DNA from 3 places in the Pantoea sp. X-Soil-ISGK-355 genome. Region 2 is predicted to be linked to each of the others. Evidence: predicted binding sites of a transcription regulator. Region 2 holds the regulator's gene; each other region holds the start of a gene.
The links. The regulator PurR, encoded in region 2, represses purine synthesis genes. The targets are predictions, from matches to a motif close to CANGCAAACGTTTGCNTG.
Positions count from the first base shown of each region.

Region 1 (4,213 bases), 1.9 Mb from region 2:
CCCGTCGTGTGCCCGCACTATTGAAACCGCTGTCCGTCAGATAAGTGGTGTGACCGACGCCCGTGTGCTGTTCAGCAGCGAGAAGCTGGTGGTTAACGCTGACCACGATGTACTGAACGCCGTTGAACAGGCGGTGAAAAAAGCCGGCTTCCAGCTCGCAACCCCATCAGCCACGTCGGCCACATTCCCCGCTAAGCCCGACTGGCAACATAACCGCATGCTGATTTTACTGGCACTGCTGGTGATCGCCAGCAGCGTTCTCAGCCAGTTCGCACCCGTCTGGGGCGATCGGCTGTTTGTGCTGACCACCTTGGTCGGCCTGATCCCGGTGGCGCGCGGTGCCTGGCAGCGTCTGCGCAGCGGATCGCCTTTTACCATTGAAACCTTAATGACCCTGGCGTCGGCTGGCGCACTGATCATTGGCGCGCACGCCGAAGCCGCGATGGTGCTGATGCTGTTTCAGCTGGGCGAAAAGCTGGAAAGCTATGCCGCCTCCAGGGCACGCAGCGGCGTCACCAGTCTGATGGCGTTGCGGCCTGAATCGGCGATTCGTCTGGAACAGGGCAAACGCAGTGAAGTGCCGCTGGCGGCGCTGCAACCGGGTGATGTGATTGAAGTCGCGGCGGGCAGCCGCCTGCCGGTCGATGGCTGTTTAATCAGCCCGCTCGCCAGTTTCGATGAGAGCGCGCTGACCGGTGAGTCGCTGCCGGTGACGCACACCAAGGGTGAAAAAATCCTTGCCGGTGCCACCAGCGTGGATCGGCTGGTGATGCTGGAAGTGGTATCGAAGCCGGGTGAAAGCGCGATTGACCGTATCCTGCAACTGATCGAGGAAGCGGAAACGCACCGTGCGCCGGTCGAACGCTTTATCGACCAGTTCAGCCGCATCTACACGCCGCTGGTGATGCTGCTGTCGCTGCTGGTCATGATGGTGCCGCCCCTGCTCTTCGCAGGCGACTGGCAGCCGTGGATCTATAAAGGGCTGACCCTGTTACTGATTGGCTGCCCCTGTGCACTGGTGATCTCAGTGCCAGCAGCCATTACCTCGGGGCTGGCTGCGGCGGCGCGTCAGGGCGCACTGATCAAAGGCGGTGCGGCGCTGGAGCGGCTGAGTTCGGTGCGCAGAATGGCGTTTGATAAAACCGGTACACTGACGCTGGGCAAGCCACAGCTGACGCAGATCCTGCGCTTTGGTACGGCCAGCGAGTCAGAGATGCTGGCGCTGAGCGCCGCTGCGGAACAGGGTGCCACCCACCCACTGGCCAGCGCTATCGTGGCGGCCGCGCAGGCGCGTAACCTGGTGATTCCTGACGCGCAGGATCAGCAGGTGCAGGCGGGACGCGGCATCCGTGCGCAGGTCTCAGGCCAGCAGATTCAGCTGCTGACGCCCAGCCATACGCCCGGTCTGACGCCGCAGCAAAATGCGCAGATAGCGCAACAGGAAGCCGAAGGTGAAACGCTGGTGGTGCTGATGCGCAATGGCGAAGCACTGGGTGCGCTAGCTCTGCGCGATCAGCTGCGCGACGACGCCGCCGATGCGTTAAAAGCGCTGAAAAAGCTGGGTATTGAGAGCCTGATGCTGACCGGTGATAACCCGCGCGCTGCGGCGACCATTGCCCGCCAGCTGGATATTGATTATCGCGCCAGCCTGCTGCCCGCCGATAAAGTCGCGGCGATCCGTGAACTGAGTCAGCAACAGCCGCTGGCGATGGTCGGGGATGGCATTAACGACGCGCCAGCAATGAAAGCGGCAACGCTGGGCATTGCGATGGGCAGCGGCACCGATGTCGCGCTGGAAGCGGCCGATGCGGCCCTGACGCGTAATCAACTCAGCAATCTGGTGCCGATGATAGCACTGGCACGCCGGACACGGCGCATCATCCGCCAGAATGTCGGTATTGCGCTGGGGCTGAAGGCGATTTTCCTGGTCACTACCCTGCTGGGTCTGACCGGACTCTGGCTGGCCGTGCTGGCAGATTCCGGGGCGACCGCGCTGGTCACGGCCAACGCGCTGCGGTTACTGCGACGTCGCGCCTGAGTAAAAAGCGCTGTCTGAAGAGTGCGGTTAACGGCGGCCTGAACGGCTGCTGTTAACCGGCTATACCTTTGCGGATCAGAAACTGATAGGGCAGCGTGTCGGTCTGCTGCGCCAGCAGGCCATGTTCCATAAAGCGGCAGAAGCCGGGAATATCGCGGGTCGTTGCCGGATCATCGGCGATGATCAGTAACGTCTCGCCATCCTGCAGGCTGCGTACGGTTTTGCGCACCATCATCACCGGCTCCGGGCAACGCAGGCCACGGGCGTCCAGCTGATGGTCGGCAGAGGAAAAGGCATCGCTCATAATCAACTCGGTTCAGGTAAGGGGCGCTCATTCTAGCGCGTGCTGGCGGTGAAGCAAGGCGATAACGATTGCGTTAAAATTAACCATTGCATAAAAAGCACAACGCGGTAATATGCCGCCGCTTTTTGCTCATAAAACTGCCAGGCGCTGCCCGAACGGCGTCCCGCAATGGGTTCCCTCACCCCAACATTAAAAAGGTTGAATATGCTCGCATTTTCTTCACGTCAGCGCATGCATGCGCTTTTCTGGCTATCGCTGTTTCACCTGCTGGTGATCACCTCCAGTAACTACCTGGTTCAGTTGCCGATCTCCGTCTTTGGCTTCCACACCACCTGGGGCGCGTTCAGCTTCCCGTTTATCTTCCTGGCGACCGATCTCACCGTGCGTATTTTTGGCGCACCGCTGGCCCGACGCATTATTCTGGCCGTAATGATCCCGGCGCTGTTTATCTCTTATGGCGTCTCGGCGCTGTTCTATCAGGGTGAATGGCAGGGCTGGCAGGCGCTGGAAGTGATGAACCTGTTTGTGGCCCGTATCGCCTGCGCCAGCTTTATGGCTTATGCACTGGGTCAGATCCTCGACGTTCATGTCTTTAACCGTCTGCGTCGTCTGCCTCAGTGGTGGATAGCACCCGGCTGCGCCATGTTCCTGGGGAATATCAGCGATACCCTGGCCTTCTTCTTTATCGCCTTCTATAAAAGCCCCGATGCGTTTATGGCGCAGCACTGGGTTGAGATTGCTCTGGTAGATTACAGCTTCAAGGTGCTGATCTGCATGGTCTTCTTCCTGCCCGCCTACGGCGTACTGCTCAATGCCGCGCTTAAACGTCTGGCTGAACGCCAGACCGCCCGCCAGGTCAATTTCGGCTAAGTGCCCATACGGTTTCCACTCCTATCCGCTAAGATCTTCTGACAATCATCAGGTTGCGTTTGCAACCTGATTCCTGTTGTATTAATGCCTGACTGGAAACTTAAAAAGGGATTCTGATGCGCAACCTGGTGAAATATGTAGGAATGGGTTTACTGGTACTTGGCCTGGCGGCCTGTGACCAGAAGAAAGATGAAGCGGCGAACGACAACGGCGTCAGCGCCAGTCAGTCGGCGCAGACCGTCACGCTGATGGATGGCAAACTGAGCTTCTCGCTGCCACCAGGCATGTCCGATAAAAGCGGTAAACTGGGTTCGCAGACTACGAACATGCACGTTTATGCGGATGAAACCGGTGCCCGCGCCATTATTGTGATTGCCGGTGACCCGACCAATGATGGTCTGGATGTGCTGTCGCAGCGTATGGAACAGCAGCAGCGTAACCGCGATCCACAGTTGCAGGTGGTGTCGAACAAATCTGTGACGCTGAAAGATCAGCCCGCCCAGCAGCTGGATACGGTGATTTCTGCTAACAACCAGACCTCATGGTCTTCCGTGGTTCTGGCAAAAGTGGATGGCAAGCTGGTGACACTGCAGATTACGCTGCCAGGCGATAATCAGCAGCAGGCACAGAGCGATGCTGACAACATTGTGAAAAGCATTACGCTGAAGTAAAACAAAAGGCGGGCTTCCCACCGGGAAGCCCGCCTTTGTTCACAGAACTTTATAAGCCTGTATTTTCCCGGATATATTTCCGCGCTTTCACCGCATACTCAAACGGATTGGCCAGCGCCGGATCCTGCTCCGCTTCCACCACCATCCAGCCTTTGTAGCCGTAATCGTCCAGGATTTTAAACACAGGTTTGAAGTCGATCACGCCATCGCCAGGTACGGTAAAGGTGCCCTTTTTGACGCCCTCCAGGAATGAGAGATGGTTCTCGCGCACCTCAGCCACCACTTCATCACGCACATCCTTAAGATGAACATGGAAGATGCGCGGCAGAT
Region 1 is NZ_AP035971.1:3,779,460-3,783,672, forward strand. Features, by position in the region: gene AC6I8J_RS17460 (zinc/cadmium/mercury/lead-transporting ATPase) at 1-2,038, shown strand, start outside; gene tusA (sulfurtransferase TusA) at 2,091-2,342, opposite strand; gene AC6I8J_RS17470 (7-cyano-7-deazaguanine/7-aminomethyl-7-deazaguanine transporter) at 2,547-3,212, shown strand; gene AC6I8J_RS17475 (DcrB family lipoprotein) at 3,329-3,883, shown strand; gene iolE (myo-inosose-2 dehydratase) at 3,933-4,213, opposite strand, start outside.
Region 1: the regulator PurR is predicted to act here: its motif matches at 2,400-2,417, upstream of tusA (sulfurtransferase TusA).

Region 2 (4,213 bases):
GCGATCCGGTCAGCCAGGCAAAGAAGCTGGCAGAACAGGCAGAGTAGATCAGCACGTTGCCGCTGTAGACCCGGGATTTCAGCAGGGTGAGAAAGCCGGGCTGTGCTCCTTTTTCGCGTGCTTCCGGGCGTACTGTGGGCAGACGCAGGGTGGTCAGAATCAACGCCACCGCAATCAGTGTCAGCACCAGAAAAATCGAACGCCAGTGGAAGTGACCGATCAGCCAGGCACCCAGCAACGGGGCCAGCGCCGGGGAGAGCGCAACCAGCGGCATAATCGTTGCAAAGACTTTGTTGGCGCGCGCGGCGGGGTAGCGATCCACCACCAATGCCTGCCAGCTCACGGCGGCAGCACAGACGCCAATGGCCTGCACAAAGCGCAGCGCCAGCATCAGAGTAATATCATTCACCCACAGCATGCCCGCACAGCCGACGCCAAACAGGGTCAGTCCGGCCAGCAGCACCGGCTTACGGCCGATGCGGTCGGAGAGCGGTCCCCAGAAAAGCTGACCCACGGCAAAGCCTCCCAGAAAGAGGCTCATACTGGCGCTAATCAGGCCGGGCGAGGTATTAAAGGTGTGCTGCATCGCACCAAAGGCGGGCAGATACATGTCAGTGGCTAAAAATCCGAGCATGCTCAGCAGGGCAAGATAGGGCATAAATCCTTTATTCGACAGCATCTCATTCTCATTTTTGCAGGATAAACGCGGCAGAGTGTAAAAGGTGCGTTTGCCGCTGTGAAACGGTAATATTTGCCGGTTGCTGTTAAAATTTTTGAAGGCAGATTATGTGGTCAGAATATGCATTAGAGGTCGTTGACGCGGTTGCCCGAGGGGGCAGCTTCAGCGCAGCCGCGCAGGAGCTGCATCGGGTACCTTCTGCCATCAGCTATACAGTGCGTCAGCTGGAAAACTGGCTGGCGGTGCCGCTGTTCGAACGCCAGCATCGTGAAGTGGTGCTGACGCCAGCAGGCGAACATTTTGTCCGGGAAGGGCGCAGCGTCATCAAAAAAATGCTTGCTACACGGCGGCAGTGTCAGCAGCTGGCCAATGGCTGGCGCGGGCAGCTCAGCATTGCCGTTGACCGTATCGCCAAACCTCAGCGCACCCGGCAGCTGGTCAAAGATTTCTATCGCCACTTCCCCGATATGGAGCTGATCATCAGCTATGAAGTTTTTAATGGTGTCTGGGATGCGCTGGCCGATGGCCGGGTAGAAGTTGCGATTGGGGCCACCCAGGCAATTCCGGTGGGCGGACGGTTTGCGTTTCGCGATATGGGTACGCTCAACTGGCGCTGCGTGGTCGCGCCCGATCATCCGCTGACGCAGGCGAGCCAGATAGATGACGACACGCTGCGTAGCTGGCCGTCCCTGGTGCTGGAAGATACATCACGCGCACTGCCGCGTCGTATGACATGGACGCTGGATAACCAGCGCAGGCTGGTGGTGCCGGAGTGGCAAACCGGACTGGAATGCGTGCAGGCGGGCTTGTGCGTGGCGATGGTGCCGGGGCATCTGGCCAGGCCACTGCTCGACAGTGGCGAGCTGGTGGAGCTAACGCTTCCGGTAGCATTTCCGGACAGCCCCTGCTGCGTTAGCTGGGCCGAGGATCGCGCATCACCGGCGACAGGCTGGTTGCTCAGCTATCTGGGTGATGCGCAAACGCTTAATCAGGAGTGGTTAAGCGAGGATTAGCGGCGATAGTCGCGGAACGGACCATCGGTCACTGAACGGCGCTCAATCAGCGTCGGATGGACTTCAATCGTTTGTGACACTTCGCGCTTACTGGTGATGCGGTCGAGCAGCATATCCAGCGCCTTCTCACCCAACTGGGCTTTAGGCTGATGCACCGTGGTCAGGGCAGGGGCGAAATAGCGTGCGTTGCGCACATTGTCATAACCGATTACCGAAATATCCTGCGGCACGCGCAGACCCATCTCGTCGGCGGCGCAAATGGCCCCCATCGCCATGATGTCGCCGCCGCAGAAGACGGCGGTCGGGCGCTGCTTTTGCGACAGGATCTGCTGCATCGCCTGATAACCCGACTCTGGCTCAAAGTCACCCTGCACAATCCATTCCGCGCGCGGCTGAATTCCCGCTTCTTCCAGTGCCTTCAGGAAACCGGCATGGCGTCCGCCGCCGGTATTGCGCTCCATCTGACCCGGAATGGCACCGATATCGCGGTGTCCGCGTTCAATCAGATAGCGTCCCGCCAGATAGCCGCCCTGGAAGGCATTATCGAGAACCGTATCGGTAAAGTCGGCGCGCGATTCGCCCCAGTCCATCACCACCATCGGGATATTGCGGTTCTCTTCCAGCATCTGCAGCAGATCGTCCGGATACTCAGAGCACATCACCAGCAGGCCATCGACACGCTTCTGCGCCATCATGCTGAGGTAGGCGCGCTGTTTTTGCAGGTCGTTATGCGCATTACCCAGAATCAGCGTATAGCCTTTATCAAAACAGTGATTTTCAACCGCCTCAATAATTTCAGCGAAATAGGGCGCTTCGCTGGAGGTGGCAAGCAGACCCAGCGTCTTGGTGTGGTTTACTTTCAGACTGCGTGCTACAGCGCTCGGCGAGTAGTGCAATTCTTTAATTGCCTGCCAGACCGCCTCGCGCGTCTCTTCAGCGACAAAGCGGGTTTTATTGATGACGTGCGAAACGGTGGTCGTTGAGACGCCAGCGCGTTTCGCCACATCTTTAATTGTTGCCATGAAAATCGGACTCCAGTGCTTACCTAACTCTATGATAAGCGTAATGTTAAACGTTTGCGTCTGCTCAGGGTTTTTTCCGCAAAAATGCGGCTTTTCTGGCCGGTAAACAGGCTTCTGGCGGAGAAAAAACGCCTCAAAAGATGCGCAAACGGAATCAGGGTTGCACGCGTTGCGCAACAAAGGCGAGATTCTAACAAGGCTGAACGGATAAAACGAGATTTTTACCGGACCCTGTGGGAAAATGCCATATCCCTACAAAGTGTGTGACTAAGGAGCAAACAATGAGTACCGATCTTAAACTGGCGTTAATGACCACTGTCGGCTGTCTGCTGATGATTGTGGCTTTCAGTTTTACCGCCATTCTGCACTAATAAAAAAAGCCGGGATAATCCCGGCTTTTTTCGGACTGTAGTGCTGCTCAGCGAATGGTTTTCGGCGTCATCACCCGACGGGCACCAATATAGTGGCGCTGCCAGTAATCTTCGCCTAATGCACTGATCTGAATATCTTTGCCGGTACGTGGCGACTGAATAAACTTGCCATCGCCCAGGTAAACGCCGACGTGGTCCGCCGTACCGCGACCGTTAATGCGGAAGAAGACCAGATCGCCTTTCTCCAGCGATTCACGCTTAATCGGTGCTGCGTCACGCAGGTGATACATCTCGTTAGCGGTACGCGGGATCTTAAACTTCACCAGATCTTTATAGGCATACCAGACCAGACCGCTGCAATCGAAACCAGTATGTGGTGAGGTGCCGCCCCACTGATACGGTTTACCCAGCTGTCCCATCAGCTTCGTCATCGCGGTTTCTCGCGCTTTCTGGTAGCGCTGACGGTGTGATTTGCTCATTTTAATCGTGCCAGGTTCGCTGGTGGTGACCTCAGCGGTTTTCAGCAGGCGCTGATGACCATAGCGTTTTTTTTCTTTATTTTTTTCTTTGCTTTTGCTGATACGGGCGGTTTTAAGCGAGGTCTTCTTAGCAGGCGTCTGTTTAGCAGTGAGTTCGACTTTTTTCTGTTTTTTCGTTTTGAGTTTTTGAACAGGGCTGAGGCGAGTTTTTTTGGTCACCGTTTTTACCTGGCGACGCTTGCGGCGCTCATCATCGCGCGCACTCTTTTTTTCTGCTTTATGCGTACTGACGTTCACCGGCGTGTGCGGGGAAGCAGCAGCGACGTTGAAAAACAGTTGCGCAAAGGCCAGCATGAAAAGCGTAATGATTAAACGCATAGTCCGTTGATTAGTTAAGTTGTCAGGGCCACTACGCACCGCGACAAAGTTGAGATTAATCTGATCCAGGATCAGTGCCCAGGCCATTCTAGTCCAGTTCTTTTAAAAACTGTAATGCCTTTTAATATTAATCTTTGCAACCCATGCAATCGCGCTGAAAATGAACATTTTCAGCATCTTATCTCAACGAAATTATTACGAATTATTAAACTGTTACCAGCTGTTAATAATCAGGCATTCAGGCGTCCCGAGGCGGAACTTAACAATGATG
Region 2 is NZ_AP035971.1:1,831,565-1,835,777, forward strand. Features, by position in the region: gene punC (purine nucleoside transporter PunC) at 1-679, opposite strand, end outside; gene punR (DNA-binding transcriptional activator PunR) at 787-1,692, shown strand; gene purR (HTH-type transcriptional repressor PurR) at 1,689-2,714, opposite strand; gene cydH (cytochrome bd-I oxidase subunit CydH) at 2,996-3,085, shown strand; gene AC6I8J_RS08450 (C40 family peptidase) at 3,133-3,942, opposite strand.

Region 3 (4,213 bases), 1.6 Mb from region 2:
TTTGAGAGACTCGAACGTGCCGCGTTTTTCATTCTTGTTACGGAGAATGAAAGCGACACGTCGTTTCAATTTTCAGCTTGTTCCGGATTGTTAAAGAGCAAATATCTCAAACGCGACCCGGCTGCTTACGCAGCCAGAACGGCTTTGAGATACTGTATGGAGACATCTTTCACCTGTCACCAAGCAGGTGGCGTCCCCTAGGGGATTCGAACCCCTGTTGCCGCCGTGAAAGGGCGGAGTCCTAACCGCTAGACGAAGGGGACACGATAGTGTCACGACTTCGCAGCCGTCCTGCTCATTACTTTTTTATCAGACAATCTGTGTGGACACTGCGCCGGAAGGTATCTTCAGGTAAGGAGGTGATCCAACCGCAGGTTCCCCTACGGTTACCTTGTTACGACTTCACCCCAGTCATGAATCACAAAGTGGTAAGCGCCCTCCCGAAGGTTAAGCTACCTACTTCTTTTGCAACCCACTCCCATGGTGTGACGGGCGGTGTGTACAAGGCCCGGGAACGTATTCACCGTGGCATTCTGATCCACGATTACTAGCGATTCCGACTTCACGGAGTCGAGTTGCAGACTCCGATCCGGACTACGACGCACTTTGTGAGGTCCGCTTGCTCTCGCGAGGTCGCTTCTCTTTGTATGCGCCATTGTAGCACGTGTGTAGCCCTACTCGTAAGGGCCATGATGACTTGACGTCATCCCCACCTTCCTCCGGTTTATCACCGGCAGTCTCCTTTGAGTTCCCGACCGAATCGCTGGCAACAAAGGATAAGGGTTGCGCTCGTTGCGGGACTTAACCCAACATTTCACAACACGAGCTGACGACAGCCATGCAGCACCTGTCTCACGGTTCCCGAAGGCACTAAGGCATCTCTGCCGAATTCCGTGGATGTCAAGAGTAGGTAAGGTTCTTCGCGTTGCATCGAATTAAACCACATGCTCCACCGCTTGTGCGGGCCCCCGTCAATTCATTTGAGTTTTAACCTTGCGGCCGTACTCCCCAGGCGGTCGACTTAACGCGTTAGCTCCGGAAGCCACTCCTCAAGGGAACAACCTCCAAGTCGACATCGTTTACGGCGTGGACTACCAGGGTATCTAATCCTGTTTGCTCCCCACGCTTTCGCACCTGAGCGTCAGTCTTTGTCCAGGGGGCCGCCTTCGCCACCGGTATTCCTCCAGATCTCTACGCATTTCACCGCTACACCTGGAATTCTACCCCCCTCTACAAGACTCAAGCCTGCCAGTTTCAAATGCAGTTCCCAGGTTAAGCCCGGGGATTTCACATCTGACTTAACAGACCGCCTGCGTGCGCTTTACGCCCAGTAATTCCGATTAACGCTTGCACCCTCCGTATTACCGCGGCTGCTGGCACGGAGTTAGCCGGTGCTTCTTCTGCGGGTAACGTCAATCGGCGCGGTTATTAACCGCACCGCCTTCCTCCCCGCTGAAAGTACTTTACAACCCGAAGGCCTTCTTCATACACGCGGCATGGCTGCATCAGGCTTGCGCCCATTGTGCAATATTCCCCACTGCTGCCTCCCGTAGGAGTCTGGACCGTGTCTCAGTTCCAGTGTGGCTGGTCATCCTCTCAGACCAGCTAGGGATCGTCGCCTAGGTGGGCCATTACCCCGCCTACTAGCTAATCCCATCTGGGTTCATCCGATAGTGAGAGGCCCGAAGGTCCCCCTCTTTGGTCTTGCGACGTTATGCGGTATTAGCCACCGTTTCCAGTGGTTATCCCCCTCTATCGGGCAGATCCCCAGACATTACTCACCCGTCCGCCACTCGTCACCCGAGAGCAAGCTCTCTGTGCTACCGTCCGACTTGCATGTGTTAGGCCTGCCGCCAGCGTTCAATCTGAGCCATGATCAAACTCTTCAATTTAAGTTTGATTTGCTGCAACAAGTGCAGCGATGCTCATCTGTAAAACGTCATAATGAATTTCATTATGTGTTCACTCGTGAGGCTTTGATATTTTTGTGCGTCCGGAGACGCTGATATCAATCCTGCGAGTGCCCACACAGATTGTCTGATAAATTGTTAAAGAGCAGTGCGAACAGTGCGTTAGCGTCCTGTCGCGAGGTGGCGTATATTACGCTTTCCTCCTGCAGAGTCAACCTCTTTCTCAGAAGTTTTTCTCCGGCGGGTCAGTCTCCTGAACCTTCAACCCGTTTCCCGTTTCCGGTGTGCCGTGTTGATGGATGCGCATTATAGGGAGTTGCCGGAGAGTCGCAACCCATAAATTGCATAAAAAAGAGCGTTCGCTGCATTCCACAGCAAAAGCCGCTGTTATACGCAGTTACGCACAATGTTATCCACACAGAGCAGGCTGAATGAATTTAGGCGAGCATCACGCAAACGTTTTCGCTACAATGCCGGGCAATATTCCGGACACCCCTTTTCGGGGCGTTACCTGAGGTTTTTGATCTTTTCTTCTTATATAGAAGAGAAAACCGCTGTAAAGCCTGACGTAACGCTCTTATATACGCGAAACAAAGCCAAGGGATAAACCACCATGCAACAACCTCGTCCTGTACGCCGCGCATTGCTCAGTGTCTCTGACAAAGCCGGTATCCTCGAATTTGCTCAGTCGCTCTCAAGTCGCGGTGTCGAACTGCTCTCCACAGGTGGAACCGCTCGCCTTCTGGCGGATGCGGGTCTGGCTGTTACTGAAGTCTCTGACTACACCGGTTTCCCGGAAATGATGGATGGACGCGTCAAAACCCTGCATCCGAAAGTGCATGGCGGCATTCTGGGTCGTCGCGGCCAGGATGATGCCATCATGGCGCAGCACGACATCAGCCCAATCGACATGGTGGTCGTTAACCTCTATCCCTTTGCACAGACGGTCGCCCGTGAAGGATGTTCACTGGAAGAGGCGGTGGAAAACATCGACATCGGTGGCCCGACCATGGTGCGCTCTGCTGCCAAGAACCATAAAGATGTCGCCATTGTGGTCAGCAGCGGTGACTACGACGCCATCATTGCTGAAATGGATGCGCATGAGAACGCGCTGACGCTTGAGACCCGTTTCGATCTGGCCATCAAAGCCTTCGAACATACCGCCGCCTATGACAGCATGATCGCTAACTACTTCGGTACCCTGGTGCCGGCCTATCACGGTGAACGCAATCAGCCCGCTGGCCGTTTCCCGCGTACCCTGAATCTGAACTTCATTAAGAAGCAGGATATGCGTTACGGCGAGAACAGCCATCAGGATGCTGCCTTCTATATAGAAGAGAACATTACTGAAGCGTCAGTAGCGACCGCGCAGCAGGTTCAGGGCAAAGCGCTCTCCTATAACAATATTGCTGACACGGATGCGGCACTGGAATGCGTTAAAGAGTTCAGTGAACCCGCCTGCGTCATTGTTAAGCATGCTAACCCCTGTGGTGTCGCGACCGGTGACAATCTGCTGGCAGCCTATGAGCGTGCTTACCAGACCGACCCGACCTCCGCGTTCGGCGGCATCATTGCCTTTAACCGCGAGCTGGATGAAGCGACGGCACAGGCGATTATCAGCCGCCAGTTTGTTGAGGTGATCATCGCGCCTGCCGTTTCCGAAGCCGCGCTAAAAATTACCGCTGCGAAACAGAATGTTCGTGTCCTGATCTGCGGCCAGTGGCAAAACCGCACTGCCGCGCTGGATTTTAAACGCGTCAATGGCGGCCTGCTGGTCCAGGATCGTGATCTCGGCATGGTGGACGCCAGCCAGCTGCGTGTAGTCAGCAAGCGCCAGCCAACAGAACAGGAGCTGCGTGATGCGCTGTTCTGCTGGAAAGTCGCGAAGTTCGTTAAGTCCAATGCCATTGTGTATGCACGCGACAACATGACTATCGGCATTGGCGCGGGTCAGATGAGCCGCGTCTACTCCGCTAAAATTGCGGGTATTAAAGCAGCCGATGAAGGTCTGGAAGTGAAAGGCTCAGCCATGGCGTCAGATGCCTTCTTCCCGTTCCGCGATGGTATTGATGCCGCCGCCGCGGCAGGCGTGAGCTGCGTTATCCAGCCAGGTGGCTCCATCCGCGATGAAGAAGTGATTGCGGCAGCCGATGAGCATGACATTGCGATGATCTTCACCGACATGCGTCACTTCCGCCATTAATCGTTCTGGAGAGTAACAGATGAAAATTTTAGTAATCGGCAATGGCGGACGTGAACATGCTCTGGCCTGGAAAGCGGCCCAGTCGCCACTGGCGGAAACC
Region 3 is NZ_AP035971.1:280,563-284,775, reverse strand. Features, by position in the region: tRNA gene AC6I8J_RS01230 (tRNA-Glu) at 189-263, opposite strand; rRNA gene AC6I8J_RS01225 (16S ribosomal RNA) at 353-1,892, opposite strand; gene purH (bifunctional phosphoribosylaminoimidazolecarboxamide formyltransferase/IMP cyclohydrolase) at 2,524-4,113, shown strand; gene purD (phosphoribosylamine--glycine ligase) at 4,133-4,213, shown strand, end outside.
Region 3: the regulator PurR is predicted to act here: its motif matches at 2,360-2,377, upstream of purH (bifunctional phosphoribosylaminoimidazolecarboxamide formyltransferase/IMP cyclohydrolase).